Regions from separate parts of the Salinicoccus sp. ID82-1 genome, predicted to be linked through region 2. Evidence: riboswitches for the same ligand, from Rfam matches in the RefSeq annotation. Region 2 holds a riboswitch; each other region holds the start of a gene.
What was found. Region 2 has a riboswitch for S-adenosylmethionine ahead of J4760_RS08855 (methionine ABC transporter ATP-binding protein). Riboswitches for the same ligand answer to the same signal wherever they lie in the genome.

Region 1 (8,013 bases), on a different contig from region 2:
ATGTGAATAATGTCGATCAGACGTTGATAATTTTTGACGCGGAGACGGGGAAAGTGAAGACACTCCAATTTCCACAGGCGAGGTATGCAAATTTCAAGTTTGTCCGGAATACATGCCTATGCCTCAGTGACCTGGCCGACGGTTTTAAAAATATATACGAAGTCGATCTCGAGAATGGTACATATGAGAAACGGACCAGCTTCCATTGGGATATCGAGCATTTCAAATTGTTTGAAGACAATCGCAGAGCGTTGCTGTCATGCAATGAAAATGGCTGCTCTTCGCTGTACACCTTGGATCTCGCAACATGGGAAGTGGCCGAACTGCCTTTTGAAAAGGAAGGTGTAGTCCATTCAATGGCTGTTGGGGAGGGTGATAATGTCTTTTTGATCTATTCCTCCGTGGATCAGCCCCACCTGATCCACCGTTATCACCTCACCCGGAAGAATTCTGAAGTGATTGCCGATAATGGGAAAGCTGAAAAAGTAGCGTGGCGCATGGCAGGCTATCCGTCGTTCGATGGATTGGAGATTCCATATTTCATCTACGAAGCAAGCTCGGCTGGAGGGGCTGTCATCCATATCCACGGCGGACCGGAATCACAGGCCAGACCGGAATTCAATGCACTCTACCATCGCCTGAACAGGGCGGGTCTCTCTGTGGCTGTACCGAATATACGCGGCAGTATGGGATACGGACGCGCCTATCTTGAAGCGGATGATAAGGAGAAGCGGCTTGCTGCGATGCAGGATATCGTGGAATTGAGACAGCATCTGATTGAAGCAGGGTATGCAGATGATTGGAATATCAGTGTAATGGGCAGAAGCTACGGTGGTCTGATGACACTGCTGCTGGTCACGCATCATCCGGATCTGTGGACTGCTGCAGTGGATATTGTCGGCATATCGCATTTAAGGACATTCTTTCGGCATACGCCCCCATGGAGACGCAGCCTGAGAGCAGCCGAGTATGGTTCCATAGAGGCGCATGGTGCGTTTCTGGATGATATCTCTCCGCTTTCCAGAAGCAGGGCAATCACTGCCCCTCTGATGATATTCCATAGTCATCATGATTCACGTGTGCCATATACTGAATCCGTGCAGATGGCGGACGCCATGACAGAAAGCGGGCAGGATGTAACTTTTACAGCCTATGGCAATGAAGGTCATACTTTCATGCATCGGGAAAACCTTCAGGATATGAACCGAAAGATTACTGAATTTCTTGCTGCGTACCACACAAAAGCGTAAAAATAGGAAGCACCGAAAGGTGCTTCCTATTTTTATTCACTCAACAGCTCGTCGGAAAGAGAAACGATATACTTCAATTTTGCCCACTGTGCTTCCTCTGTGAGCTCATTACCATGGTGTGTGGAGGCAAATCCACATTGAGGGCTCAGGCAGATCTGGTCTTTTGATACGTATTGTCTGGCTTCCTCGACACGTTCCTTGATAACATCAGCATTTTCCAGTTCACCATGCTTGGAAGTGAACAGGCCGAGAACAACCTGGGGGCCATTCTCAGGGATATGCGCCAATGGTTCAAAATCTCCGGAACGGTCATCATCATACTCGAGGAAGAAACCGTCCACCTGCTCTTTGGCGAACAGCACAGGAGCAATTTTGGCATAGCTGCCTTCAAATGCCCACTTGGATCTGTAGTTTCCACGGCACAAGTGAGTCGTCACTACAAGGTCATCCGGCTTCTTCTCAAGTGCACCATTGGCGACTCTCAATGCGAGGTCGATCAGCGTCTCCCTGTCGTAGCCGCTGTCATTGAACGGAACTTCAGGGGCACTGAGGCCGGCGATATACACATCATCCAGCTGGAGATATCGGCAGCCGGCATCGTAGAAGGCCTGTATGGCATCCTGATAGGCTTTGATGACATCATCCGCATATTCCTCGACGTCAGGATAGATATCGAGGTTTCTAACACCCGCATTGAACAGCTGGTTCGGGCTCGGAATGGTCTGTTTGGCTACTGCACGATCACCGACGATCTCCTTGAATTCCTTGAAGTCGGCCACGTGGGGATGGTCAGGGTTGAAAGATACTTTGCCGGTTACTCGGATGTTGTATCTTTCCGTTTCAATGCCGTCGAACTGGTAGCCGTGGTCCGGTATGTAGCCTTCCACACCATCCAGGTGCTCCAGGAAATCAGTGTGCCAGAAGCGGCGTCTGAACTCTCCATCTGTAACTGCTTTGAGTCCCACCTCGATCTGCTTGTCGACAACACGCTTGATCTCTTCTGTTTCAATCTCCCTCAGTTCTGCATAAGATATCTTATCCTGGGCGTAGTCCTTTCTCGCCTGGTGGATGCTGTCAGGCCGCAGAAGACTGCCCACATGATCCGCTTTGAATGGTGCCTGCACTGTAGTTTTTGTCATTTTAATCCCTCATTTTCAAATTTTAATATAATAAATCCCCAACTTATCCGGTTAAGATAAATTGGGGATGAACACCCGTTTATCTCATCTGCGAGCATGGCTCTCTGGATTTAGCACGACACTTCATGTACGTTGCTGAGGTTTCATCGGGCCAGTCCCTCCACCTCTCTGGATAAGAGTTGTAATTATTATATTAGTGAGTACTCTAAAGGATAAAGAATTTTCTGTCAAGTGAAGCAGTAAGATTGACTATAACCATTTTTATAAATAAAGTATAAATAACTTGCTAAAAGTAAGTGTGTATTGTAATATTGAATTGTCTTTAATTAGAGATAATATTTTCTGGAGGGATTACAATGACAAAATTCGTATCAGATCCAGCGCACTCCGAAGTCGGCTTTCAAGTTAAACATATGATGGTTTCAAAAGTGAAAGGGTACTTCGAATCATTTATATTTGAAGTGGACACAGACAAGCTGGAAACATTCGAGAATGCTGAAGTGTATGCAGAAATAGACGTAGAGAGCATCAGCACAAAAAATGCAGATCGTGATGCGCACTTGAAATCAGAAGATTTCTTCAACGTTGAGAAGAATCCCAAAATCATCTTCAAATCAAGCAATGTTACGAAAAATGGGGATACAGTGACCGTCGAGGGCAATGCAACAATCAATGGCATCACCAAGGAGATGAGCATCGACCTGCAGTACAATGGCAAGGGCACAAATCCTTGGGGGCAGGAAGTGCATGGCTTTGAAACTGAGTTTACAATCAATCGTGAAGACTTCGGCCTGACATGGAACCAGCAGCTTGAAACTGGCGGTGTACTTGTCAGCAAGGACGTCAAGGCGATGCTCGAACTTCAGTTCTCCGAGCAGAGCAAATAGAATAGGCAGTATCCGGTTCAACTGGCCACGGGAAGTGATTTTTCACTCTCCGTGGTTTTTTTGATGTATAAACTGGGGACAAAAGCAATTGTCAGAAGTCATTTCCTCAATTTACAATAAAATTCAGAACTGTTATACTCGCGAGAAGTCCCTCAATAAAGGAGATGGCACATGGGAATGAAGAAAAGAAAACTTCTATCAGGTGCAGCTGTGTCGATCATGCTGCTGTCAGCATGCAGCAATGATATCGAAAGCATCCAGCAGGCACTTGATGGATCGGAAGAAAAACAGGCATCTGCTGTTTCGGAACTGCAGCAGGTGATGGAACTGGAGAGCCAGCTCCAGAATGCATTTCAAACGGGTATATCGGAAGATGAAGATTTGAGTTCTTTTTCTGACGGGTCTGCTGCTGTCTTTACTAATATCGATGAAAGAAAGCAGGCATTGGAGAATCTCGATGGCATCAGCAGTGAACTTACCGAGCAGAAGGAAAAGTTTGCAGAAATTGATGTACAGAGCGTTTCTGAAGAAACCGTCGATGAGGTTGAAAATACCATCCAATCCTTGAACGAATCCATTGATGCGTTTGCAGCGAAGTATGGAGAAGACCTTGAACAGCAGAGGGATTATTTCGAATCCCTGGGGCAGGATGACACTACATATGAAAATTTCAAGACAGGGATAGAGTCCATCAATGACAGTCGCGAAAAGACGCAGTCACTGCTTGTCGAACTGGATACGGAGATTGCTGCCTTGCAGAATATGCAGGGTGACCTTTCCTCACAGCTCGACGCAGCAGCCGATGAATGATGTTACCAAAGGAGATGGACATGATGAAGAAAAGAGTACTTCTATTGATGTGCTGCGGCAGTATACTATTTGCCGGCTGTCAGAACGATAGTCCTGAAGATGAATCGAACGCCGACGCATCCTCACACCAGGCGGCAAACGAAGAGCAGCCGGAATCAACTGAAGAATCAACTGTGGAAGAAGTGACGGAAGAAGCTGAAACAGTGGAATTGCCAAAACCGGTTGAACAAGCAGCATATGAGTATAGTGTCAACGAAAATACATATGCAATACAGCCGATCGAAGGCAGCAGTGCAGAGCCGCAGGTCGCCCTGCTGACATATGATGACGCACCGGATGGTCATGCTGTCCGGATTGCTGAAATACTTGCACAGCATGACGCGCCGGCCATATTCTTTGTCAATGGAATGTATCTTGAATCGGAAGCGGGCAGGGATGCTCTCAACACGATCCATGAAATGGGTTTTGAAATCGGCAACCATACACAGACGCATGCCAGCCTGCCGGATCTTTCACCAGAAGCACAGCGCGCGGAGATAGTGGAGACAAATGATCTGGTTGAAGAGATTACAGGTGAGCGGCCCCGCTTTTTCCGTGCCCCTTTCGGACAGAATACCGAAACATCAAGCCGGATTGCCAGTGAACAGGGGATGGTACTGATGAACTGGACGTACGGTTACGATTGGGAGGCAGCCTATCAGGAAGCGGATGCTCTGGCGGACATCATGGTCAACTCGGAATATCTCAACGCCGGTGCCAATCTGCTCATGCATGATCGTGCCTGGACACGGGATGCCTCTGCCGATATTGTCGAAGGTCTGAGAGGCAAAGGGTATACCATCGTAGATCCGGACAAAATTTCATCTCCGGAAAGAGAGGCGGCAGCCGAATGAGCGGACGTATGATTGGTTCAGCAATAGCACTTCTATTTTCAACACTATTTATTGCATCGGAAGCAAGTGCGGCGGAAACTTCGGTGCTGGATCTGCATGAAGGTCCTCTGCTGAGTGTACCGGAGGAATTTCCAGAGCAGTTCAAGTATGACAGCGGCGTCGATATCGCCTATCCGGAGTCGGGGGTCAAGGGCATCTATGTATCTGGATATTCCGCGGGTGGCGCAAGAATGGATGATCTGACCGGTCTCATTTCAAATACAGCGCTGAATGCGATGGTCATCGATGTCAAAGAGGACGAAGGCTACATGATGATGGATCTTGATTCCGACAACGAGACGATCCAGTCGCTTTCCTATGATTATGTGGATCCCGAAAAGCTGATGACACATATGGAGCAGGAAGAAATATATCCAATTGCTCGTGTCGTCGTCTTCAAGGATTCACAGCTGGCCGAAGCAAGACCCGAGCTCTCCTTCACGGATCAGAACGGCAATGTGTGGAAGAATGGTCGTGGAGAAAGCTTCGTCAATCCTTTCTCAAAAGAAGTATGGGACTATAACGTGGAGGTGGCGAAGCAGGCTGCAAAACTGGGATTCAAGGAAATCCAGTTCGACTATGTCCGCTTCCCCGAAGGGTTTGAACACCGCGCAGATACACTCGAGTACACGATGGGCGAATATGAGAATGCGGATATGAATGCAGTCGACAAGCGCGTTGCTGCTGTGACTGATTTTGTAGCATATGCGCGACAAGCGCTCGAGCCATACGATGTGGATGTGTCCGTCGACATCTTCGGCTATGCAGCCACCTTGCCGGAAGCGCCCGGCATCGGCCAGAACTTCTCCAAGATAGCGAGCAATGTCGATGTCATCTCATCCATGATCTATCCGAGCCATTGGGGAAACGGCTATTTCGAAATTCCGAAACCCGACCTTGAACCGTATGAAACCATTTCGGAATACATGAGGGTAGAAAATGAAGTACTTGGACAGCTTGAAGATGCTCCTGTATCCCGGCCTTGGCTCCAGGACTTCACTGCTTCATATCTGGGCGCTGGAAACTATAAGCAGTATGGTGTCGAAGAAATCGAAGCACAGGTGCAGGCCCTTTACGATAATGGCGTACAGGAGTTCCTGCTGTGGGATGCCTCGAACAGATATACGCGAGGCGTGGATTATGCCGATGATGGAGCGCAATAATAGTAACAAACACATAATGGAGATCATGTCCCTCGACATGGTCTTCATTTTATTTGATAATGATTTTAACAAGGCAATAACAACCGTAAAAGGAGCAGAGCAGATGGACCACAGCCATATTATTGAGGACGCGAAAAAATGGGTGCATGATTTTCATGCACAGGATGCAACAGGGCATGACTACTGGCATATCATGCGTGTGTATAACAACGCCCTCTCGCTGCAGGACGAAGAGGGGGGAGACCGCTTCATCATCGAAGTGGCGGCGCTCTTTCATGACATGATCGACTATAAGCTGACCGGCAATGTGGATCAGCAGATTGATGAGATAGAAAGGTTTCTGGATGAGCGGGATGTGGAGGCGGATACCATACGGCGCATCGTCCATGCCATGCAGGCTGTATCCTTCAAAGGGGGAACCAATGCGGTCAAGGTGGAATCGCTTGAGGATGCAATCGTGCAGGATGCGGACCGTCTGGATGCACTTGGCGCAGTCGGCATTGCGCGGACTTTCGTATATGGCGGAAATAAAGGGCATGATATGCACCATCCGGACACACAGGTACGTGAAAATATGACATTCGAGCAGTATAGCCAGGAAGACAATACGATGATCAGCCATTTCTACGAAAAACTGCTGAAACTGAAGTTCCTTATGCATACGGATACTGCAAAGGCGGTTGCAGAGGCACGGCATCAGTTCATGGAAAACTACCTGGAACAGTTCTATGCGGAGTGGGACGGCAAAATATAAACGGGATGGAGAGTGTGCTATGAAGAACCCATTATTTGATAGCTATCCGATTACTGAAACTATGGCGGGATATCATACTGTCTTTTGGAAAAATGAACATTATGCGAGGTTTGATCCGGATGATGCGGGCTGGACTTTAAAGATGTCGGATATCATGGAAGCAGAGGCGCGTCTCGCACGTTTTGCTCCATTCATAGAAGCGGCTTTTCCTGAAACACAGCCTCATAACGGTGTAATAGAGTCCCCATTGATCGAAGTGGGTGAAATGAAACAGCACTTGAATGAAAAGTATAATGCCAGCATTAGTGGCGCAGTGTATGTCAAAGCGGATGATCGCCTTCCGGTGTCCGGCTCCGTCAAAGCAAGAGGCGGCATCTATGAAGTACTCAAACATGCAGAAGATCTTGCCGTTGAGCATAATATGATTGTCCCGGATGATGATTATGCGCAGTTCCGGTCCGAGAAGTTTCATCAGTTCTTTTCAGAGCATACGATTGTTTGTGGGTCGACAGGGAACCTCGGCCTCAGCATCGGCATCATCAGTGCTGAACTCGGCTTCAAAGTAATCATCCATATGTCGAGTGATGCGAAGCAGTGGAAGAAGGACATGCTGCGTGAGCGCGGTGTCATGGTCGTCGAACATGAAGATGATTACAGCAAGGCTGTAGAAGCGGGACGTGAAGTGGCACTTCAGGATGACCACAGCTACTTTATTGACGACGAGGATTCAGTACCTTTATTTCTTGGCTATGCTGTATCCGCATTGCGACTCAAGGATCAGCTTGACACCGAGGGTGTCAAGGTCGATGCCGAGCATCCCCTGTATGTCTATCTGCCATGCGGCGTCGGAAGTGCGCCTGGTGGCATCAGTTTCGGTCTGAAGCAGGTTTTCGGGGATGCTGTCCATCCGGTCTTTGCAGAACCGGTCCAGTCACCGTGCATGCTGCTCGGTATTTTGACTGGATTGCATGATGATATTGCGGTGGGTGATATTGGCCTCGATAATCGTACGACTGCTGATGGCCTTGCTGTCGGCAGACCATCAAAGTTTGTCGGCAGAATGCTTGAGAAGCACATC
Region 2 (8,013 bases):
AGCGGTACCGCCGACACGAGGCTCCATGGTGAATGCGTTCGATCATATGTGGGGGTATTTCAAGAACAGGTGTGATGAAGCGGAAAAGGTGCAGTATGGGAAATTGAAGCATGATTTCCTATCAGGTGATACACCTGATTCGGCAGTCATTGCATTTCTGCACGACCTGTCGGAAAAATATAATGTGGAATATCTGTGCCAGTCATCATTACTTGAGCTGTAGAAATAGGAAAAATGTGCTTCATACGGTTTTAAATTTATTGCATTTGCTTTATAGTTGAAAGAAGTGGCACGAGTAAATTTACCACAGAGTAGCCGAAGGGGAATTTAATGAAGGTATTTGAAGTTATAGAAGCGATCAAAGAGAATATAAGCAATCACAATTTCTCAGAACCAGTACATACTCAAAGTGAAGTCTACGGCATTACTTCGATGTATCAGAATCTCCGGGCAGGGGATGTATTCATGCTGAAGGCGTCAGGAAATTCCGGAAAGTACCTGGAAGCGGCACTCGAATATGCACCGGGACTCATCATCACTGATTTCAAAGCGGATGCATTCAAAGCATTCCACAATCAGGTTGATATCATCTATATCAGGAACTATAACGATGTATCCATCAGAATGGTGGAGCTTTTTTATGGAAAACATATGAACCAGCTGAAATATATTGCTGTCACAGGCACCAACGGCAAGACGACAACGAGCCATTTCATCGGGCGCCTGCTATCCGAACTCGGACTCAAAGTAGCGACTGTGGGGACATTGGGGATTTTCGATCATACATATGAAAAAGTGGTGTTCACACATTCGACGCCGACGACGCCGATGCACTTCGAGTTTGCGGAGGTCATCAAGTACTTTGCGCTGCGCGATTATGACTACATTGTCTATGAAGCCACCTCCATTGCGCTCGATCAGCGGCGGACGGACTTCATCAGCAACGAGATCGGTGTATTCAACAATTTCAGTCCAGAGCACCTGGACTACCATAAGACGATGGAGAACTATCTGGCTTCCAAACTGAAGCTTGCTTCATTAAGTGAACAGTGTCTCGTCAATGCAGATGTTCCCGAATACCGGAGCATCATGGACGATTCATACCATTTCTCGAAGCACCAGGATACGTACTACCGCTTCCGCACCGACATCGATCATATCGATCTTCGTGTGGGTGCTGCCCATTATACTGTAAAACCACGGTTCCTTGGGGAACATAACTACATCAATCTGGCGACAAGCATATTCACTCTGCTGAAGCTCGGGTATGATGTGGATGCGGTCATCGATGCTTCCCGCAAGATCAGCCCGCCGGTCCACCGCTTCGAGCTGTTCTCGAAAAACACATACGACTTCATTCTTGATTTCGCGCATACGCCAATCGCAATCAATGAATCCATCATCAACGCCATGAAGTATGCGGAGAAGGTCGATAAGAAGCTGATTGTCATGGTCACCGGCATCGGTCTCAGAGGTTATGAGAAGATCCGGATGACAATGGAGATGGTGCCTGAGAACCTCCATCGTCTCGTACTAGCTGCAGAGCAGGTCGGCTATGAGGATGAGTACGAAATACTGAAGATGATGCAGTCCTCGCTGCCTGAATCATATGATGAAACGAATACGATTACAGCAATTTCCAGACAGGAAGGCATTGTCCAGGCCATCAATCATGCGGATGACGCGTCCGTCATTCTGCTGACAGGCATCAATGAACCCCAGCACTACCGGGGCGAACTGCTTGCACATGATGACAAGGCATTCATCTTCAGCTATCTGGACAAATAAAAAAGACACTTCATTGAAAAGTGTCTTCTACTTGCTATAGTGAATGCCTAGCCATTCGTTTTCTGTGCCATTCTGACAAGCACTCTTGCGACTGTATCTTTTTCTTCGCTGCTGTCTGTTGATTTCCAGAGCTGTTTCAGTACCTGCTCCTCGCGGTTGCGTGGTTCTTCATGACCTGCAAGGTAGTCAGCAACTCTTTTCGCTGCTTTGGACAGCTGGTCTTCGTCCATGCCCAGTTTTTCACCTTTGGAGACCTGATCGCCGAGATAATTGATGAACTTGTTGTAGCTCTCAAGAATCTGATCTTTGTCTTCCTGATCCATGTTCTGTGCTTTTTGTTCTGGATTATTCATTTCTTCGTTAGCCATTCTTAATTCCTCCTATAATTTTCTAATGTCGTAATAATACGCACCGTATTCCAATTTGGGAGTGTAGTGTCATGAGCTTCCGGTAGAAATGGGAGTGTCCGGATTATTAATGCTCTAATCATATGATAGCCTTTTCCTGGCACACTTAAACAATTTTATATCCAGTAACGGAAGTTTGATATTATATTTGAATTTTCTCGATACTTTCTATATTGTATATAAATAAATAGCGATGATGAGAGGGATATGTATGAATGTTAAAGGTGTGGATATCGGAAGTGGGCAGCCGAAGGTGGTGGTTTCTTTCTCGAATCATTCGAAGGAGACGGTGGATGAGGAGATACAGGGTGTGCTGGACAATCCATCGGCAGTCGATGTTATTGAAATCAGAAGTGATGCATTTGATGCGCTGAGTCATGAAGCGCACCTCGCGCTCGTCAATCATATTATCGAGTCATTGAAGGACTACCCGATTCTCTATACTTACCGGACCCAGAGTGAAGGCGGCAAGGGTCAGAAGACGGCGGTCGAGTATGAATCGCTGCTCAATTCGGTGCTCGATGAGTGTGACATCCAGCTGATTGATGTTGAATTCTTCATGTACGAAGACATTGTTGATGCACTTATCGAGAAAGCGAAGCGAAAAGGAGTGCTGGTCGTGCTGAGCCAGCATGATTTCAGGGATACGCCGGACTTTGATGAAATAATGGCAACATACAAGGATATGAATGAACGCGGCGGTGATATTCTGAAGCTCGCCTACAACCCTGCGGATGGCCGCGATGTCCTCAGCATTCTGACTGCGGTACATGATGCGCGCCAGCAGCTGAAGTGCCAGGTGGTCGGCATCAGCATGGGAGAGCTTGGCAAGATTACACGTGTAGCAGGCGGCGTTTTCGGCTCCTGCCTGACTTATGGCTATATTTCACACAAGGCAGCACCCGGGCAGTTCCATGTACAGGATCTGAAAAACAACTTGAAGATATTTGAATAGAAAATAAAAACGTCCTGCTCGACGAGCTGGACGTTTGTCGTATCTAGAGGGTGTTCTGGAGGAAATCCTTGACCGATTCCGGTGATTTGGCATCTGCAGAGTGCAGATGGCCGAGCTTCTCGCCATTCTGGAAGATGAGCAGGCTTGGAATGCCCATGACGTCATTTTCATCTGCCGCTTCAGGCAGCTCGTCACGATTGAGCTCGTACCAGTCGATCTGGTTGTACTCTTCGAGGATCGGGTCGATGAACATGTTCATGCGTGTGCAGTCCGGGCACCAGTCTGCAAAGAATTTGATGATGATCTTATCATCGCCCTGTATTTTCTCTTTATAGTCATCATACTGTCTGATCGCTTCCATCATAAGTACTCCTTTATCAATTTATTTAGCTTCATTCTATCACCTTTCATTCGGAATATGGAAGATACATGCTTATTTGGCTTGCAATGGCGAACAGCTTTTACGTATATTAAAAGTAAGAAACCTTCTGGAGGATGACGAATGATTACATTTTATGAATACCCGAAATGCACTACATGCCGCAAAGGAAAGAAATTTCTTCAGGACAGTGGCGTCGAGTTCGACAGCGTCGACATGGTGAAAAGTCCACCGAGTGCCGAGGTGCTTCGTGAGCTCTTGGAAACTTCCGGCACGGATATAGACATGCTTTTCAATAAAAGGGGTAGAAAGTATAAGGACCTAGATCTGAATGATCGTCTCGATGACATGTCCCGGGATGAAAAACTTGCACTGCTTTCCTCGGACGGCATGCTGATCAAGCGTCCACTGCTATACGATGGTACAAGCGTGCTGCTCGGCTTCAAAGAGGCGGAATACAGGCAGCTCGTGAGCAGCTAGATTAGCCTTGCCTTCACAGTGGGACTTATGAGATTATATGAGTGTAGTAGAAAAAGGAGGTTATTGTCGTGGCAACACCTAAAGAATACAAGTATTCAGAAGATCATGAATGGGTCAAAGTTGAAGATGGCAAGGCAACAATCGGTATTACGGAATTCGCTCAATCCGAGCTCGGTGATATTGTTTTTGTAGAACTGCCTGCTGAAGGTGATGAACTCACTACCGGCGAATCTTTCGGCAGCGTTGAATCCGTCAAGACGGTCTCTGAACTCTACGCACCTGTCAGTGGTACTGTAGTTGAAATCAATGAAGGACTGGAAGACAGCCCGGAGCTTGTCAATGAATCTCCATATGAAGGCGCATGGATGGTTGTTGTTGAACTGTCCGACGAATCCCAACTTGATAAATTGATGAATGCCGATGCCTATGATGAAATGGTGGACGCATAAAGTGTAAACTCTGGACCCGGTCTGGAGTTTTTTTAAAAATATCATACCAAGGGTGATGACTATGTATTTTTCCGATAAAGTGCTTATTGTCGAAGGAAAGACGGATAAACGGCGTATCGAAGAAGTCCTGATTGAACCTGTACAGATCATATGCACCCATGGTACAATGGGTATCGCAAAATTGGATGATATTCTCGACCAGCTGAATGGTTCTGAAATCTATATTCTGTCCGACGCAGATAAAGAAGGCAGAAACATACGGAAATGGTTTAAAAAACACTTGAGTGAAAGCACCCATATATATATCGACCCGAAGTTCGGTGAGGTGGGCCGCTGCCCGCGGGACTATCTCGCCAATGTCCTCATGAGACATGATTTCTATGTAGATACGAGCCTGATCATGAAAGGTAAGTTCAGTAATGATGAAAGAATCCAGAGTACAAGATATTACCAGCCGTATTCAGTCTGAAGAGACGCTGATCATATTCGGCTATGCGCCGATATGTGCCAACTGTCACATTGCCGAGCGGATGCTCGACGTGGTGGCGGAATTGAGAAACTTCTCATATGCATCAATCGATCTGAACTACCAGAAGGACTTTATTGAAACATATGAGATCAGATCCACGCCGGCACTGCTGCTGTTCAAAAATGGCGAACTCACAAAGGAAATATATGCATTCCAGTCGGTTCCCTATCTGACTGAAGTAATGGATGAATTCCTTGTTGACGAATAGGAATACAGATGGTACTATTAATAACAATCTAATAAAAACTCTTATCAAGAGTGGTGGAGGGAAGTGCCCTATGAAACCACGGCAACCGTCATTACGACAAGGTGCCAATTCACATGATCGATTTGATCGAAGATGAGAGGCTGATGGTCGAAACCAATGCCTACTCAACTTTTGAGTAGGCTTTTTCTATAGGCGGACAGCCTGTACTGTCCAATATACAAGTCAGGATGAGACATATGATCGACATTCGTAATGCAACTAAAATTTTCAAAACTAAAAACAATGATATACAGGCAGTGGATGATGTGACACTCCACATCCGCCAGGGTGAGATTTTTGGTGTCATCGGCTACTCGGGTGCTGGTAAATCCACGCTGATCCGGATGCTGAATGGCCTGGAGCAGCCCTCCTCAGGCGAAGTGGTGATTGGAGAGGATGTCATCAGTACGATGAACCGGGCGAAGCTCAGGAAAAAGCGCCAGAAAGTATCGATGATCTTCCAGCACTTCAATCTTCTCTGGTCGAGAACTGTTGCGGAGAATATCAGTTTCCCGCTCGAAATCGCCGGTGTGCCGAAGAAGGATCAGAAGCGGCGTGTCGCGGAACTGATCGAGCTGGTCGGCCTGACGGGACGCGAGGACAACTACCCGAGCCAGCTTTCAGGCGGACAGAAGCAGCGTGTCGGCATCGCAAGGGCACTGTCGAATGAACCCGAAGTGCTCCTGTGTGACGAGGCGACGAGTGCACTGGATCCCGAGACGACGGATGAAGTGCTCGATCTGCTCGTCAGGATACGCGATGAGATGGACCTGACCATCGTGCTGATCACGCACGAAATGCATGTCATCCGCAAGATCTGTGATCGTGCAGCGGTAATGGAAGGCGGACGGGTCGTCGAAACCGGTCCCGTTCTCAAACTTTTCCAGAATCCGGAGCATGGTGTGACGAAGCGGTTCGTCAAAGATGACATCAATGACGAGGAGACGGCGCTCTCTTTCGAGGAGGTCAGGGAAATGTTCCCGACTTCGAAAATACTGAAGCTCGGCTTTGTCGGCTCCCAGTCGAAGGCACCGATCGTCTCCCAGGTCATCAAGAAGTATAATCTTGATCTCAACATTCTTTCAGGCAATATCAAGCGGACCAACAATGAATCATACGGCCACCTTTATGTGGCGATCGACATCAATGAAACGGACCTTGGGAACCTGGAAAGAGAGCTTGCCGAGCACGATGTAACAGTGGAGGTAGAAGGATGATGATTGGATTTATCAATGCGTTTGCTGAAATGTTCTCCTTTGAGAATGTGCGGTGGGACGATGTTTTAACAGCAACATATGAAACACTCTACATGACTGTCATTTCGACTGTATTCACTTTCATTTTCGGACTGGTGCTCGGAATCATCCTGTTCCTCTCCTCGAAAAGTGAACATGCAGCCAGCAGTCCGGTATACGGCTTTACGGCATTTCTCGTCAATCTGTTCAGAGCCATTCCTTTCATCATTCTGATCATCCTGCTCATCCCATTCACCAAAGTGGTCATGGGCACGATCATGGGATCCCAGGGTGCGCTGCCCGCTCTCATCATCGGTGCATCGCCATTCTATGCACGCCTGGTTGAAATTGGACTCAAAGAGATCGACAAGGGTGTCATAGAAGCAGCGGAATCGATGGGTGCAGGCACATGGACGATCATCCGCAAGGTGCTGCTGCCGGAATCACTGCCGGCCCTCATATCAGGTATAACGGTCACTGCCATCATGCTCGTCGGATCCACTGCGATAGCAGGTGTCATCGGCGCAGGAGGGCTTGGCAATCTGGCCTACATGGTCGGTTTCACGAGAAACCAGAGTGATGTCACTCTGGTCGCAACAGTAGTAATTCTGGTTATTGTCTTCATCATACAGATCATAGGTGATCTGACTGCCAAAGCGGTCGATAAGCGGTAATCAATAAAATAAATACAATAGGGAAAGAGGTAGAAGTACATGAAGAAATACTTTTTGCTGATGGTCATCTCAATTTTTGCAGCTGTTCTGGCTGCGTGCGGCAACGGCGGCTCGGAAGAAGCAGCGACAACCGAGGATAGTGAAGAAAGCGCCGAAACATCCGAAACGGCAGAAAACGAAGAAGCTGAAGAGGCGGGCGGAACAATCTCCATCGCAGCTTCACCAGCACCCCATGCTGAAATTCTTGAGGAAGCAGCAACGATTCTCGAAGAAGAGGGCATCGAGCTCGACATAGCGATCGTCAACGACTATACGACACCGAACCGTCTGCTCGCGGATGAGGAAGTGGATGCGAACTATTTCCAGCACACACCATATCTTGAAACAGAGAAGGAATCCCACGGCTATGACATTACGAGCGCCGGCAACGTCCATATCGAGCCGATGGCTGTGTATTCACAGGATTATGAATCCCTCGAGGATCTGCCGGATGGTTCGACGATTCTTGTATCCAACAACCCGGCTGAAGAAGGACGCTTCCTGTCATTCTTCGTCGATGCAGGCCTGATTGAAATCGAAGAAGGCATCGAAATCCAGAATGCAACTTTCGACGATATCACTGAAAATCCGAAGAACTTCGAATTCAACAATCAGACAGCACCGGAACTGCTCGTTTCAATGTATGAAAACAATGAAGCGCCGGCAGTCATCATCAACTCCAACTTCGCGCTTGATGGCGGACTGAACCCGGTTGAGGATTCCATTGTCGTTGAAGATGGCGAATCTCCTTATGCCAACCTGGTCGCAGTGCGCACTGGCGATGAGGATCGTGAAGATATCCAGAGACTCGTTGAAGTGCTTCAAGGCGAT
Region 3 (8,013 bases), on a different contig from region 2:
TCTGCTTCTGTCTCCGAGCTTCTATGAACGCAATAAGACGGGCGATCTGATGGCGAAGGCGACGAATGATCTGCGCAGTGTCAATATGGCGACCGGCATAGGACTCTTGACACTGGTCGATGCGACATCATTCATGCTGACAATCATTCTGGTCATGGGCTTCACAATTTCATGGCAGCTGACGCTTTTTGCGCTCCTGCCTCTGCCGATTCTGGCCATTGTCGAGCAGCGTCTCGGCAAGAAGATCAATGAGGCCCATAAGGAAAGCCAGGAGGCGTTCAGTGTGATGAATGACTCGGTACTGGAAATTGTCGAAGGGGTCAGGCTGACCCGAAGCTATGTTCAGGAAAAAGCGGAGAACAACCGCTTTAAGGGTATGACGGACGACTATCTGCAGAAGTTCATGAAAGTCGAACGTCTGGATGCGCTGTTCAGACCGCTGACCGTCATTGTAACCACATTCAGCTTCATGGTCGCTTTCGGCTATGGGGCAGTGCTTGCCAATCGCGGCATCATTTCGGTCGGCGATATCGTCGCTTTCAACGTGTACCTGAACATGCTGGTCTGGCCGATGTTCGCGGTCGGCATGCTGTTCAATGTGATGCAGCGTGGAAATGCATCACTGACCCGCATCGATGAAGTGCTTGATACGGAAGACGACGTGAAGCACCAGGGTGACATGATGATGACGAATGCGGGCATGGACTTTGACAAGCTGTCATTCCAGTATCCGCTCAGCACACGAACGAACTTGCAGGATATTACGTTCGAACTCAAGAGCGGTGAGACACTCGGCATTGTCGGCAGGACCGGCAGCGGGAAGTCGACGCTAGTCAAACAGCTTCTGAAATTCTATCCGGAAGGGGAGGGGGGACTGGTCATAGATGGTAAGAGAATTGCCGAGCTCGATAAGAAGGCACTGCGCGAAAAAATCGGTTATGTTTCTCAGGAGAACATCCTCTTCTCCAGAACTGTCAGAGAAAACATTCTCTTCGGCAATCCGGAGGCGACTGAGGCTGAACTTGGGGCAGCCATTGCACTCAGTGCACTTGATACAGATCTGAAACGTATGCCACAAGGCCTTGATACGATGGTCGGTGAAAAGGGCATCGCCCTGAGTGGCGGACAGAAGCAGCGCATCTCCATTGCGAGAAGCCTGATCCGTGACCCCGATATTCTGATACTGGACGATGCACTCAGTGCGGTTGATGCGAAGACCGAGAAGCGGATCATCGATGGCATCAGACGAAATCGTACCAGCAAGACGACCATCATCGTTACGCATAGACTATCTGCCGTACAGCACGCAGATCTGATTGCGGTACTGGACGATGGGCAGGTTGTAGAAATGGGAACGCACGAAACGCTGTCAGCAACCGGTGGCTGGTACAGCCAGCAGAATGACTACTACCGGACTGGAGGTGAAACAATATGAAAGAACTTAAGAGACTGATCAATTATGCGCTATATTTCAAGGGATGGTTCGCCCTCGGTATCATTCTGATGATACTGATGGTCGGCTTTGAACTGCTCGGACCGGTGATCGCCATGATCATTCTGGATCGTCATATCCAGGGAGGTGAAGGGCAGATCGAGATGCTGCCGATCTATCAGCTGCTGGCGGTATTTCTAGGGACCAATCTTCTGTACGCCATATTTAGCTACTTCCAGGAGGTTGTCCTTCAGAATTCGGGAGCACTGGTGGTTCAAAAAATCAGAAATGATGTATTTCAGCATGTACAAAAGTTGCCGATCCGCTATTTCGACGATCTCCCAGCGGGCAAGGTGGTGGCAAGGATTACAAACGATACGGAATCCATTCTGCATATGTTCTCAATTGTTCTTCCGATGTTTCTTGTCAGCACTCTGACCATCGGGGCGATTACAGTCGTTACGCTTTTCATCAACATCTGGACCGGATTGGTCATGCTGCTGTTTGTACCGATCATCATTATCTGGATGGTGCTCTATAGGAAGTATTCGAATGACTTCAACCATACCAGAAGAGAGCGTAACAGTGATATTAATGCGATGATCAACGAATCGATCAGCGGCATGCCGATCATCCAGGTTTTCAATCGGGAAGAGCAGATTACACGGGAGTTTGAAGCTTTGAATAATGACTATCTTAAGAGTACAGGCAGCCTGATCAAGCTTGAAAGTGCCACAGGCCAGAATCTGATGGGGACATTGAGATCGCTGCTGTTTGCAGTGATGGTCTATATTTTCGCATCGAGCTTTTTGGATGCATCAACAGCATTGTCCGTCGGGACGATGTATATACTTGTGGACTATGTGACACGTTTTTTCAACCCGCTGTTCAATATCATCGGGGAACTGGACATCTATGAGCAGGCCCGTGTCGCTGCAGTGAAAGTATTCGAACTGCTTGATGCAGAAATCGAAGTGGAGCAGGAAGAAAACCTGGGCAGCTTCACCGGTCATATTGCCTTCAAGGAGGTCAGCTTCTCCTACGATGACAAACATACAGTGCTCAAAGACATCAGTATAGATGTGTCGCCGGGAGAAACCGTAGCGCTTGTCGGTCATACCGGTTCCGGCAAGAGCTCGATCATCAACCTGCTGATGCGTTTCTATGACCCGGTCAAAGGAAAGATTCTATTCGATGGCAAGGATACACGCAAATTCAGCAAACAGTCCTTGAGACAGCACATGTCAATTGTACTTCAGGATCCCTTCATCTACAGTGGATCCCTGTTGTTCAATCTGCGGATGAACAACGAAGAGATTTCTGAAGAAGAAGCAAGGCAGGCACTCCTCAGTGTCGGTGGTGGGGAAATGCTGTCACGCATGAACAACGATATGCACACCGAACTGACCGAACGCGGTTCGACACTGTCGCTCGGTGAGCGTCAGCTCATTTCATTTGCACGCGCTATGGTATTCAACCCGAAAGTGCTCGTACTTGATGAAGCCACAAGCAACATCGACTCCGAAACCGAGCAGATGATCCAGCATGCCATGAAGGTCGTCAGTGCAAATCGCACAACCTTCATTATTGCCCACCGGCTGTCGACCATCCAGCACGCAGATCAGATTCTGCTGCTTGATAGCGGCCGCATTGTTGAGAAGGGCAACCACGAGGAACTCATTGCCTCAGGCAAGGAGTACGCCAAGATGTACACCATGCAGCTCGGCCAGCCGAAAGCGATGAATGCATAGATATGTTAAAGAAACCATCTGCTGATCAAGGCAGATGGTTTCTTATTTTTATAACAATTGGTAGATAGGAAATTATTCATGACTTAAATAGTTCAGGAATAGAAACCGGCTCTAGGAAAGTTCTAAGTTCACCATCCACTTTTCCGAAGTCAACAGACTGTATCCAGTTATATTTAAAATACATACCGTCATCTTTGTCTTCTCCAGTAACTTTATGCGCCCAGAAGTCCTCAGTATTCGAAGGGGCATACAACAGAAAATCATGACGTTCAACCATCTTTTTGATGAAAGGTTTGTAGTAGGTTACACACCCTAATTTCCGTACGAGTTTCGTATTCAACAAACCTGTTTCTTCATGTATTTCACGGTTAAGAGCCATTATCAGGTCTTCTTTTTCTTCTACGCCGCCTCCAGGAATACGTAAGGTGGAGACTTTGTCAGAATCAAAAGACAGTGTTAGCAACTCATGAATTCCATCATCTTTTTCACGTATGATAAATCCTATGACAGAAACCTTCTTATTTTGACTCGCCCAGTTGATCGCACTTTCTGCCAGCTCGTTTACTAGTGAAGACTTCATTTTCTGGTACTCTTCAACATTAAAAACCTGTTGCACGCTGAGCTCCTTTTTAAGGCGTTTGTACTTTGCTGCTTCTTGTGGATTTTCAACCAGATAATCTCTAAAAGCCAAATGTCTACTAACTTCGCTTTTGCCTGATTGGTAAATATGTACGTGGTGTGTTCTGCTGCTATTTATATGCTTAACAAAAAATCGTCTGCCAGCTATTCCGTTCTCTCCTTTTACAGTATACCCAAGCTTAGTCATCATAGTATTATATGAATCTACGTGTTGAACATTTTGAACTTCTACCAGAATATCGATTATAGGTTTGGCGACCATTTCCGGGATTGCAGTACTTCCAATGTGGTGTATGTCCAATAGCTCTTCAGCAAAAACTGCCTGTATCTTCTTAGCTTCTCTGTTAAAGTCATCTTCCCAGCTTTTTCTGTAAGAAACCAACTCCAGCTTTCGCATAAATTCACCCTGTCTTTTTTATGTTAGGTTCTGTATCCATTAGTTATATTTTTGCCATCTATTTTCGTTCTAATTCAAGCCTCTTTAGATATTGCTCATATTACTCGGTTTTACCATGATCAACCGCAAAGCTGAAAACGAGCTTCAAAACATATAAGGCGAGCAGTCCATTCAGAATAAAATGTGTGTCAGAGAGCAGCGTCAGTATGCCGAGTCCCAGTAGGGCAGATGCCATTCCAGCAGTACGCTGTAGGTCTCTTTTTTCAATTCTGGTAATAATCCATGCGACAGATATGGTGAAAATCCAGATGATTGCACATAATGAAAAATTGCCGAAGATCCAGCCGAGTATCAGTGGCTGGACGTGGATGGTCAGAAATACCAACCTGGCTTCAGGACTTCCCTGATAGTATTCATTCGTACCTTTTGTAACATTGGCCACCACACCCCCGGTGATATCGAGTGTCAGTATGACCAGTAGTATCATCTTCCACACTGCGAGCTCTGACCATTCATCAAATGTGTGAAAAAGCAGTATTGAGGAAAGAAGAATGCAGCTCGCCAGCACAATGGCCAACTCCGCCTTTGTTGTCCTTCTGCCAAAAAGTTCATGGAGAAGTTTGGGGACGGGCAATGTCTTTTTGGATATTTTCTTGTTCATCCTGAACACGTTCCTTCATGCATCAAAAGTGAAGCTGACTGCTGCGTCTATTATTCTGCAGATGTACTGTTTCGATGAAAGTGTTCCAATCATATCTATTATATACCGATAGAGTAGAAACAGTTGGTTATCAAGTTTCGTAAATCCAAACTATCTGAATGTTGACATTTCTCCTGGTGTCATGTAGAGTTATCATCATTCAACTGAATACTGTTATCCAGAGAAGTGGAGGGAATAGGCCCTTTGAAGCTTCAGCAGCAGGCTCACCCGGGTACTGTGCTAAATCCTACAAGCGGAGGCTTGGCAGATAATTGTAGAAACCATTTGCCATTTCGGCAGATGGTTTTTTTATTTTACATAGAGGATGTGATCGGATGGCAATTGTACTTGAAGATGTATCAAAGACGTACGAAGTGAATGGCAGGAAAGTGGAGGCTCTGAAAAAGCTGTCCTTATCGATATGTGACGGGGAGATATTCGGCATCATCGGTTTCAGTGGTGCAGGGAAGAGTACGCTGCTCAGGCTGATCAACCTTCTGGAGCATCCGAGTTCCGGCAGGGTCAGTGTCAATGGGACGGAACTCAATTCGCTCTCAGGGCAGGATCTAAGAAATAAAAGGCAGAAGATCGGCATGATCTTCCAGCAGTTCAACCTGATCGAGTCGAAGACTGTCTATCAAAACATCGAGTTTGTTCTGAAGGCAAGCAGATACGACAAGAAGAAGGTCAAAGGTCGTATAGAAGAGCTGCTTGCGCTTGTGGGCTTGAGCGACAAGGCGGACAGCTACCCTGGCAATCTGAGTGGCGGACAGAAGCAGCGGGTCGGCATCGCCAGGGCTTTGGCGAACCATCCGGAAGTACTGCTCTGCGATGAAGCGACCAGTGCACTGGATCCGGATACGACGAAGACGATATTGAAGCTGCTCAAGAGGATCAACAAGGAGCTTGGCATCACCATCGTTCTGATTACACATGAAATGGAAGTCATCAAGGAGATTGCTGACAGGGTCGGGGTCATGACGGCGGGAGAGATTGTGGAGAGTGATGATGTCTACAGCATTTTCAGCCATCCAAAGCACGCAGTGACGAAAGGGTTCGTCCAGGACATCTACGATTTCATTATTCCGGCACACATTGAAATCAATGAGCGATCCGAGGTCATCACCATCAAGTTTCTGAATGAGAATGCAGAGGCGAACTATGTCAATCAGCTCTATCGTCATTTCGACTGTGACATCAGCATACTGAACGGGCGGATCGAATACATCCATGATATGCCGCTCGGCTTCCTGATGCTGCATGTCAAAGGTGATCCTGAAGAAATCACAAGGCTCAAAATATTCATCGACGAATCCAATGGCATAGAAAGGGCTGAAATCCATGCAGAGACTGTCTGAAATTGCACCGCTGCTATACCGTGCACTGCTTGAAACCACGCTAATGGTATCGGTCTCCATATTCTTTGCGGTACTTGTCGGACTGCCGCTCGGCATACTGCTGTATGTTACAGCAAACCCGCTGCTGTTCAGAATAAAGCCGTTGAACCAGGTTCTAGGCGCCATCACCAACGTCATCCGTTCGTTTCCTTTCATCATACTCATCGTGGCCATCATGCCGGTGGCAACATGGCTGACAAACAGCTCGCACGGTCCTGTATTTGCCAGCGTGGCACTGTCCATCGCAGCAATACCGCTCTTTGCCAGACTAGCTGAGACGAGTTTCAATGGCGTCAGCAAAGGGGTCATCGAAGCGAGCATCGCAGGCGGGGCTTCCCTGCCGCTAATCATTACGGATGTACTCATACCTGAAGCGCGCCGTGGTCTCACCCAGGGCATCACGCTGACAATCATCTCCATCATCGCTTTCAGTGCGACTGCAGGTGTCGTCGGGGGTGGCGGCATCGGCGATCTGGCCATCCGCTATGGATACTACCGCTATGACACAGTGACAATGGTTGCCACTGTCGTCGTCCTGATCATCATCGTACAGCTTGTACAGCTGATCGGAGATTTTTTGACCAGAAGACAGGAGGGGAACTGATATGCGAGGAATATTGATATTTCTAGCTTCGACTCTGGCAGTCATCATCGGCTCCAGTGCATTGCTGTATGAAGGAGAAGGGGAAGTCATCACAATCGGTGCTTCCACTGGACCTTACAGTGACATGGTGAATTTTGCCCTGAAGCCGGCACTTGAGGACCAGGGCTATACGGTTGAAATCGTCGAGTACACCGACTACATACAGCCGAATAATGCGCTGCATAATGGGGATCTCGATGCCAATCTATACCAGAACAAGTCCTTCATGTCCGATTTCAATGAAGAAAACGGTACGGACTTCACCAATCTCATCCAGGTCCCGACGGCGCCGATGGGGCTTTATTCCAGTGAATACGAATCATTGGAGGAGATCGAAAATGGCAGCGAAGTCGCACTGCCGCTCGATCCGGTCAACTCGTCCAGAGGCTTCCATACGCTCGTTGATGCCGGACTGATCGAAATTGCCGAGGATGCCAATATGCTCGCAGTCGAGGAATCTGATATCATACAGAATAACAAGAACCTGGAATTCGTCTATCAGGATTCCGGCCAGCTGCCAAGAAGCGTGGATCAGATCGGACTGTCGCTTGTACCCGGGAACTTTGCTCTGGCAAGCGGCATGGACCTGGCAGATGCACTGCAGCTTGAGAATATGAATGAAAACTTCAGAAACCAGGTTGTCATCAATGCATCCGATGAGGACAGCAAGCTTGCAGAGGACCTGATCCAGGCAGTGAAGTCCGATCATTTTCAGGATACGATAGACAGCAGGTTCCAGGGATTCGATAAACCGGAGGGACAGTAATGGCAAACAGACTATTGAACAGTATACCGGAAAGCTATTTCAAAACCGCAATGTCGAGTGAACTTGAACCGGGACCGCTGCCGCTCATCAATCTGGCAGTCGGCATTCCGGACGGCCGCACGCCGGAACCGATACTTGAAGCAGTCACAGAGTCGGTATATAAGGAAGAAAATCAGCGATACGTCAGCTTCAGGGGAAAGCCGTCCTTCAAGCATGAAATCAAAACCTTCTATAAAAAGCATTATGATGTGGACCTCGAAGATGATAACATTGCGCTCCTCTATGGAA
Region 4 (8,013 bases), on a different contig from region 2:
CCAGCTCAACACCAAATGCTTCCGATGCAGAAATGTCGCTTACACCTTCTATGATATGAAGCTTTCCCGAGTTCGCCCATTCTATTATCTTTTCTGCTACCGGCCCTGGCATCGGAGAATGGTTCTCCTCGATGAAATGGTGATATCTAGCCAGAAACTCACGCTTATCCGACCGCGGGAGAAACTGGTACACATCACTGAATATCGGATTCGCTTTCGATATTGCATACTGCAGCTGGCCGACCGCTCCGGAATGTTCAAGGTCGTATTCGAGGTCCTGTATCGCGTTCCCTGTCCGCCGATAGAATAGTCTCCAATCGATGCCCTGGTAGGCCAGCTCTTTCATGAACAGTGCTTTGACTTCTGAAAAGCTGATTTCTTCATTATGAATCTTTTCATGCAGCCGATCATAAGTGAAAAACTGCAACTCCACTTCTCTATATGGCCCCCTCACCGACGGCATTTCCCCACTTCTGGAAAATGCATATACTTCCTTTGCATCGGTCTCAAGCATCAGATAGCGGATGCAGTCGATTGCAGAAAGTCCGGAACCGATGATGCCTACTAACATTTCTCCAGATTTCGGCAATTTCTCTTCGACCGGATATGGGTCATGGATGTAGTTTGGAGTCCCCTTCAAGTCATAGGGGTCATCATATCCGAGCTGGCCCACTGTCAGGAAAACATGTGTATATGTTTTCTTTTCATCTTCCACATGAAGGGTGAAATGTTTTGTTGTTGAGTCATACTGAAGATCATTGATCATCGAATAGTTCAAGGTGATATGTTCATGCGTTGTACACAGCACACCCAGCCTGTCTCTCAAATATCTGCCAAACAGAGCCCTGCTCACATACGTATCTGCAGAATAGCCATTTGTCACAAGCCAGTTCTTGAAACTTGGTGAACTGTCGTCAAAGACCATGGCTTCAGTTGGTATATTAAGGAGCAGGTGCATGCTATCTTCCTGATATGCATGGCCATTACCCATCATCTGCTCCCTATCATATATATCGATATTCAATTCCTCATCATAGGCTGTGCTGTCTACAAGGTGGTTCAAGATGGAGATGCCTGCAAACCCTCCGCCTATAATTGCTATTTTGCGCTGATAATCCATTTTGATATTCTCTCCAATTGTAAGTATATGATAACATTATAGGGATATTTAAAGAATTTTGCATGCTACCAGATTATATTGACGGAGGGTGAAGTTTGAAAAAATACATATGCATATCGCTCGGTGCCATGATCGGTGCCAGTCTCCGCTTTGCCATTTCCGTGGCAGCAGCTTCCATGATGCTTCCCTTTTTCATCGGCACATTGGCCGTGAATATGTTCGGTGCTTTTGCTGCAGGGGCTGTACTATCCAAATTTAAGGGACCGACCGGCTACTTTCAGGATTTCCTGATAACCGGTCTGCTTGGCAGCTTCACCACCTTTTCACTGCTGACCTATGAACAGTACGTATTGCTTTCGACTGGTGACTACCTGATATTTACAGTCTATGGCGCCATCAACATGTTCGGTGGCCTATCCATGATACTGCTCGGATGGAAGGCAGGTGGAGCGAAGCGATGATCAATATTCTTCTCATCTCACTTGGTGCAGCTGCCGGTGCATCCTTGAGGGGTTTTATTTCCTCTCTTCGGATTTTTGAACGCTTCAGCCTGCCCTATGCCGCATTTACTGTGAACACTACAGGAGCCCTTTGCATGGGAATTTCCATGCCTCTGATCATTCAGGGCACTTCCCTATATTTCATGATCATATTCGGCTTTCTCGGCGGTTTCACGACCTACTCCGCTTTCACCGTCGAACAGCTGAAACTGTTTGAGCAGAGGGAATACAGGAAACTGATCAAGTACACTTTCATGATGTTTTTCTTCTGCCTGGTCTCGCTTTCGCTCGGACTGCTGATCGGTGTATCCATCGCTGCATGAATAGAGGCCGCAACAAAGCGTTGCGGCCTCTACTTGTTCTATATGTTTCTATATTTTCATTGAAGTGATTTTTGTTTCCAGATAAGGTTCGATACCTTCCGGTCCGCCTTCACGGCCGATGCCGCTTTCCTTCAGTCCACCAAATGGAATGTGCGCTGCACTTGGTTTGCCGTTGTTCCAGCCGAGTACACCGAAGTTCAGGCCTTCCTGCAGTCTGATGCCATCACGATAGCTTTCAGTGAAAAAGTAGGCTGCGAGACCATATTCGGTATCATTCGCCTTCTCTATCGCTTCATCAAGATCCGTGAATGTCTGGATGGGTGCGACGGGACCGAATGTCTCTTCATTCATGATGATCATGTCATCCGTTGCTCCTGTAATGACAGTCGGTTCGATGAAGTATCCGGCGTCCTTATTGCCTTCGCCGCCTGCAATGATCTGGCCGCCTTTATCCTTCGCATCATTGATGTGTTCAATGACCTTGTCATAGCCATCCTCATTGATCATCGGTCCAATTTTGACATCTTCATCCATGCCGTTGCCGACTTTGAGGGACTTCACCTGCTCCGCAAACTTTTCACTGAACGCTTCTGCAATATCTTCATGTACGTAGAATCTGTTGGCACATACGCACGTCTGACCGGAATTTCTGAACTTGGCTGCAATGGCATGTTCCACTGCCACATCAAGATCTGCATCCTTATGGACGACAAGTGGTGCGTGTCCACCAAGCTCCATCGTAATATTCTTTACTGTAGAAGCCGCACCCTCCATCAGCGTCTTGCCGACGGCAGTCGAGCCGGTGAATGTCAGTTTCATGACCTTTTCAGATTTTGCGAATACTTCCCCTGCTTCCTTGCCGGATGCTGTAACGTACTGGATGACACCTTCTTCAAATCCTGCTTCAAGTGCAAGATCGAGGAATCTCATTGCTGACAGCGGCGTTTCACTTGCCGGCTTTACCAGGAATGTACAGCCGGCTGCCACTGCAGGTGCCGCCTTCCTTGCCATCATGGCCACCGGGAAGTTCCACGGTGTAATGGCAGCAACAACACCGATCGGCTGCTTCGTCACAACGAGCCGCACATCATCTTCGTGCTGGGGAATTGTACGTCCGTACACTCTTTTGCCTTCTTCGGCATAGTAGTCGATATAACTGCACGCATACTCCACTTCTCCTGCGGCTTCCTTGATCGGCTTACCATTTTCCTTCGTAATCAGTTCGGCAATCTCATCCTTGTTCTCCCGGATGAGCGCTGCCCATCTGACCATCAGTGCACTGCGGTCATATGCGTTCTTCTTTTTATACTGCTTGAACATTTCATGTGCCTTGTCGATCTTCTTCTCGATATCCTCTTTGCTATCCTTTCTGATCCGATCAACCTCTTCACCGGTTGCAGGATTCAGTACCACGATTTCTTCAGACATCATGACGCCTCCTTTGAATGGATAAAAAGCCCTATAAAAAAATTATAGGGCTTTTCTTTCATTAAAACAAAGAATTGGCTTATGGATTCAATTGGAAGATTGCTTCTGCAATCTCGTCGAGATCCTTGACCGTATACTGGAAACGGCCATGGAAAACATACTTCATGAAGAAGTTTTCAAGCTCCTCTTCACCGACGAGCACTTTGATAGATGGATCAGTGGAATAGTTCGAGATCGAATAGTTGCCATTATCCTGCGGATTGAAATAGATGATCGGAACAACGTCATACTGCAGCTTGAAAATGTTCTTCAGCTTTTCTGCAGAAATTTTGGTTTCTTCGATTGTATCATTATAATAGTTGACCGAGACGTTCTTTTCATCGTCTTTCTCGAAGATCAGGGTCTGTTCCTTGGACTTGTCCAGGTCGAGCAGATCAAAGAAGGACTCGACGTATGGTAGCGCCTCGAAATTGCTTTCGCTCACACCGTGAAGAATATGCCCTTTCCAGTACTTGGAATCGATCAGATAGAGGCCTGTACGTGTGAGTACCAGGTGGTCGATCTTTCTTGTATTCGTATAGTTTCTGGATGGCAGATAGACGTTCGACAGAATGTACATGTCCGTCTCCCTGATCTTTTCATTACGAACGAGGCGGTCCTTCAGCTGGATCAGGGACAGATCCGTAAGATATTCCCCCTTGTCCACTGTAAACTGGCGAAGGCTTGAAAGCTTGTTGTTGAGCAGTGTTGTTTCATCATGATATTTTTCATTCAGCGTGGATACTTCCTTTTTATGCTCCAGCCGCTGCGTTTCATTATCCGATTCATACTTTTCAACCAGATTTTCCTTTTCTTTTGCATAGTCCTTCTGAAGCGCATCGACTTTATTTCTATGCTTTAAATAATAGACCAGGAAAGCAATGGCAATAATGAGCAGCAGTGCAGCCAGTGCAATAAAAATCGGGTCTGTAAAGATTTCCGTATTCATGCCTTGTTTCAAATCCTTCCATATTAGAATAGCTGTTTTGCTTGAAGCTTTGTTCATTATATCAAAATAATATACATTTACGGTCAAAAACAAATAATTTGATGGAAATGTCCCCAAGCTTTTTCATTATTTTTTGTAAGCGCTATTTGGTACCACTTCCATTATTGTGATTTTTTTTGGTCTTAATTAAAATTTATAGGTTTCAGCATGTTTTATTATTTTTCGTATGGGTAATAAGTTATTAACTTGCTAGATAGATAGAGAGATAGCGAGTGTCATCAATTAACCTATAGTTAAAAAACTAGGAGGAATAATCATGGAACTCAAAAAGTATCTAATGGCAGGCGGCTTTGCTTCAGTGCTCGTACTCGGTGCATGTGGCGGAGGCGGTAGTGAAGAATCCACTGAAGAAGCAACTACAGAAGAAGGCACTATGGAAGAAGAGACAATGGAAGAGGAAACTACTGAAGAAATGACAATGGAAGAAGAGACATCTGAAGAGTCAGAGTAATTCTTATCCAATATAAAGTCCCGGACAAATGTCCGGGACTTTTTTTAGTTTACTTTGAGACTTGAGAGCGCCTCTTTCAATCGGGCTGCCTTATCCAGTCTTTCCCAGGGGAAATCATGGTCTTCTCTGCCGAAGTGGCCGTAGCTTGCAGTATTCTTATAGATTGGACGGCGCAGATCAAGCATCTCTATGATGCCGTCCGGAGATAGATTGAATGTTCTACGGATGACATTGACAATATCCGATTCCTTATAGTCTGAAGTACCGAAAGTATCCACGGATATGGACACAGGTTCACTGACTCCGATTGCATATGCAAGCTGTATTTCGCATGTGGAAGCAATTTCGGCTGCCACTATGTTTTTGGCAATATAACGTGCGGCATATGCTGCAGAACGGTCGACCTTGGTCGGGTCCTTGCCGCTGAAAGCACCACCGCCATGGCGGGCATAACCACCGTAGGTATCTACAATTATTTTCCTGCCGGTCAATCCTGCATCTCCTTGAGGTCCACCGATGACAAAACGCCCTGTCGGGTTGATGATATAGCGTGTATTTTCATCAAGAAGTTCTGCCGGCACCACTTCCTGGATGACGTGGGTGATCAGGTCCTCCTGGAGCGTCTTCGTTTCGACTTCTTCATGGTGCTGTGATGAAATGACGATGGTATCCACTCTTTTGACTGCATTATTTTCGTCATACTCAACAGTGACCTGCGTCTTCCCGTCCGGTCTCAAGTAGTCGATGATTCCATCTTTTCTGACCTGTGTCAGACGTCTTGATAATTTATGGGCCAATGAGATCGGCAGTGGCATCAGTTCCTCCGTTTCGTCGCAGGCGAAACCGAACATGAGCCCCTGGTCGCCGGCACCAGTTGAAACGGCTTCCGTCTCCCTTGTTTCGACAGCATTATTCACGCCTTGCGCAATATCCGAAGACTGTTCATCTATACCCGTCAATACGGACATCGTCTTGTAATCATAGCCGTATTTGGCACGGGTATATCCGATCTCCTTGACAGTCTCCCTCACTATTTTGGGGATATCGACGTAAGTATTTGTACTTATCTCTCCAACGATCATTGCCATACCAGTGTTGACAACTGTCTCACAGGCAACTCTTGCGTGCTGGTCCCCTTTTAGTATTTCATCCAGAATGGCGTCTGAAATCTGATCTGCAATCTTATCCGGATGTCCTTCCGTTACGGATTCGGAAGTGAAAAGTCTGCGTTCTGCCATTGAATATTTCTCCTTTATGATTATTAGCTATCTCCTGCTACCAAAAAATAAAGCCTTTTCTCAATAATACGAGAAAAGGCTTCGCTCTTCCCCTTATCGATCAGAATAACTTCTGCATCCTTTAGCACCTTTCTTTATAGAAAAGAGGTTGCTGGGCTTCGTCGGGTATGTTCCCTCCACCGGCTCTTGATAAGAGATAACTTCCCTATAATATACTATATGATTGCATTCAAATCAAGGCGATATTATTTTGTAAATATTATGTTACGACATTTATCAATGTGTTATACTAATTCGTGAAAGTATCATTTACTTTGCTAAATACATAAAAATGGGGGCAAAAATTATGACAAACCACTCAGAACTCATACAGAATCTGGTATCCAAAGAATCATCGCATTTCCAACTTTCTGTGTCTCAACTCGTCGAAAAATCCTTGAAAAGAAAAGAAGGCAAACTGACGGAAACAGGTGCTTTGCGTGCCGAGACAGGCAAGTACACCGGTCGCAGCCCCAAAGACCGTTTCATTGTCAAAGATGCAGTATCCGAGAACAAAGTGGACTGGGGAGAAGTCAATCAGCCGATTTCACAGGAAGTTTTCGATAACCTGTTCGAGAAGGTCATCGATCACCTTGGATCAAAGGAAGAAATCTTTGTTTTCAATGGCTATGCGGGTGCGGATGAGAAGACGCGTCTCAATCTCAGTGTAGTGAATGAGTTCAGCTGGCACAATATGTTTGCACGTACGATGTTCATCCGACCTGAAACGAAGGAAGAGGCGCTTGATATCGAATCACAGTTCACTATCGTATCTGCGCCGACTTTCAAAGCGGACCCATCGACTGACGGGACGGGATCGGAAGCTTTCATCATCGTTTCACTCGAGAAAGGCATCATACTGATCGGTGGTACCGAATATGCTGGTGAAATGAAGAAATCCATCTTCTCCATCATGAACTATCTCCTCCCCGAACAGGGTGTCATGAGCATGCACTGCTCCGCCAATGTTGGAGAAAACAAGGACGTCGCCCTTTTCTTCGGACTTTCCGGCACAGGCAAGACGACGCTTTCCGCCGATTCCCAAAGGGAACTCATAGGTGATGACGAGCACGGCTGGAATGAAGACGGGGTCTTCAATATCGAAGGCGGATGCTATGCAAAAACGATCAACCTTTCCCCCGAAAAGGAACCCGAAATCTTCAAAGCCATCAAATTCGGTTCTGTACTTGAAAATGTCGTCATGGATGAAGCAGGCGTACCGGACTATGATGATGGGTCGCTGACTGAGAATACACGTGCAGCCTACCCGATCGACCATATAGACAACGCACGCATACCATCCGTAGCCGGACACCCGACAACAATCATCTTCCTGACTGCAGATGCATTCGGTGTGCTCCCGCCGATTTCGAAGCTGACCAAAGAACAGGCGATGTACCACTTCCTGAGCGGATTCACATCGAAGCTTGCCGGTACGGAACGCGGAATCACGTCACCACAGCCTGTATTTTCAACATGCTTCGGCTCCCCTTTCCTACCACTGCATGCAACGACCTATGCAAACATGCTCGGCGATCTGATTGATGAGCATGGCGTGGATGTATATCTGGTCAACACCGGCTGGAGCGGTGGAGAATATGGTGTCGGCAAACGCATGGACCTTAAATATACACGTTCCATGGTAAGAAGAGCCATCAGTGGAGAACTCGCCCTCAATGCATTTGAAGAGGATTCCGTGTTCGGACTGAGCATTCCGGCTTTCGTTACCGGTGTCCCAAAGGAAATTCTGAACCCTCGCAATACATGGGTTTCCGAAGAAGCATATGACGAAAAAGCCCATAAATTGAAAGAATCATTCATAGAAAACTTCAAGAAGTTCGGAGCTGAATCCGAAGGCATTGCTGA

Region 1: it holds a riboswitch for S-adenosylmethionine, as region 2 does, so the genes downstream of both, J4760_RS05310 (5-methyltetrahydropteroyltriglutamate--homocysteine S-methyltransferase) here and J4760_RS08855 (methionine ABC transporter ATP-binding protein) in region 2, are expected to answer to the same signal.
Region 3: it holds a riboswitch for S-adenosylmethionine, as region 2 does, so the genes downstream of both, J4760_RS02125 (methionine ABC transporter ATP-binding protein) here and J4760_RS08855 (methionine ABC transporter ATP-binding protein) in region 2, are expected to answer to the same signal.
Region 4: it holds a riboswitch for S-adenosylmethionine, as region 2 does, so the genes downstream of both, metK (methionine adenosyltransferase) here and J4760_RS08855 (methionine ABC transporter ATP-binding protein) in region 2, are expected to answer to the same signal.

The regions. Positions count from the first base shown of each region.
Region 1 covers NZ_JAGFLY010000001.1:1,012,013-1,020,025, reverse strand. The annotation lists gene J4760_RS05315 (S9 family peptidase) at 1-1,250, shown strand, start outside; gene J4760_RS05310 (5-methyltetrahydropteroyltriglutamate--homocysteine S-methyltransferase) at 1,283-2,389, opposite strand; SAM riboswitch class I at 2,471-2,568, opposite strand; gene J4760_RS05305 (YceI family protein) at 2,746-3,276, shown strand; gene J4760_RS05300 (YkyA family protein) at 3,448-4,086, shown strand; gene J4760_RS05295 (polysaccharide deacetylase family protein) at 4,107-4,979, shown strand; gene J4760_RS05290 (putative glycoside hydrolase) at 4,976-6,181, shown strand; gene J4760_RS05285 (HD domain-containing protein) at 6,285-6,935, shown strand; gene J4760_RS05280 (D-serine ammonia-lyase) at 6,955-8,013, shown strand, end outside.
Region 2 covers NZ_JAGFLY010000003.1:212,684-220,696, reverse strand. The annotation lists gene J4760_RS08900 (YbgA family protein) at 1-223, shown strand, start outside; gene J4760_RS08895 (Mur ligase family protein) at 331-1,788, shown strand; gene J4760_RS08890 (DUF3243 family protein) at 1,836-2,156, opposite strand; gene aroD (type I 3-dehydroquinate dehydratase) at 2,407-3,150, shown strand; gene J4760_RS08880 (thioredoxin family protein) at 3,194-3,511, opposite strand; gene J4760_RS08875 (Spx/MgsR family RNA polymerase-binding regulatory protein) at 3,653-4,009, shown strand; gene gcvH (glycine cleavage system protein GcvH) at 4,078-4,458, shown strand; gene J4760_RS08865 (toprim domain-containing protein) at 4,520-4,927, shown strand; gene J4760_RS08860 (thioredoxin family protein) at 4,878-5,195, shown strand; SAM riboswitch class I at 5,234-5,334, shown strand; gene J4760_RS08855 (methionine ABC transporter ATP-binding protein) at 5,432-6,451, shown strand; gene J4760_RS08850 (methionine ABC transporter permease) at 6,448-7,143, shown strand; gene J4760_RS08845 (MetQ/NlpA family ABC transporter substrate-binding protein) at 7,183-8,013, shown strand, end outside.
Region 3 covers NZ_JAGFLY010000001.1:421,350-429,362, forward strand. The annotation lists gene J4760_RS02105 (ABC transporter ATP-binding protein) at 1-1,435, shown strand, start outside; gene J4760_RS02110 (ABC transporter ATP-binding protein) at 1,432-3,183, shown strand; gene J4760_RS02115 (GrpB family protein) at 3,260-4,219, opposite strand; gene J4760_RS02120 (hypothetical protein) at 4,320-4,880, opposite strand; SAM riboswitch class I at 5,091-5,194, shown strand; gene J4760_RS02125 (methionine ABC transporter ATP-binding protein) at 5,255-6,277, shown strand; gene J4760_RS02130 (methionine ABC transporter permease) at 6,261-6,920, shown strand; gene J4760_RS02135 (MetQ/NlpA family ABC transporter substrate-binding protein) at 6,922-7,725, shown strand; gene J4760_RS02140 (aminotransferase class I/II-fold pyridoxal phosphate-dependent enzyme) at 7,725-8,013, shown strand, end outside.
Region 4 covers NZ_JAGFLY010000001.1:953,287-961,299, forward strand. The annotation lists gene J4760_RS04930 (FAD/NAD(P)-binding protein) at 1-1,120, opposite strand, end outside; gene J4760_RS04935 (fluoride efflux transporter FluC) at 1,216-1,581, shown strand; gene J4760_RS04940 (fluoride efflux transporter FluC) at 1,578-1,943, shown strand; gene J4760_RS04945 (NAD-dependent succinate-semialdehyde dehydrogenase) at 1,992-3,371, opposite strand; gene J4760_RS04950 (nuclease-related domain-containing protein) at 3,451-4,359, opposite strand; gene J4760_RS04955 (hypothetical protein) at 4,676-4,870, shown strand; gene metK (methionine adenosyltransferase) at 4,915-6,108, opposite strand; SAM riboswitch class I at 6,199-6,304, opposite strand; gene pckA (phosphoenolpyruvate carboxykinase (ATP)) at 6,455-8,013, shown strand, end outside.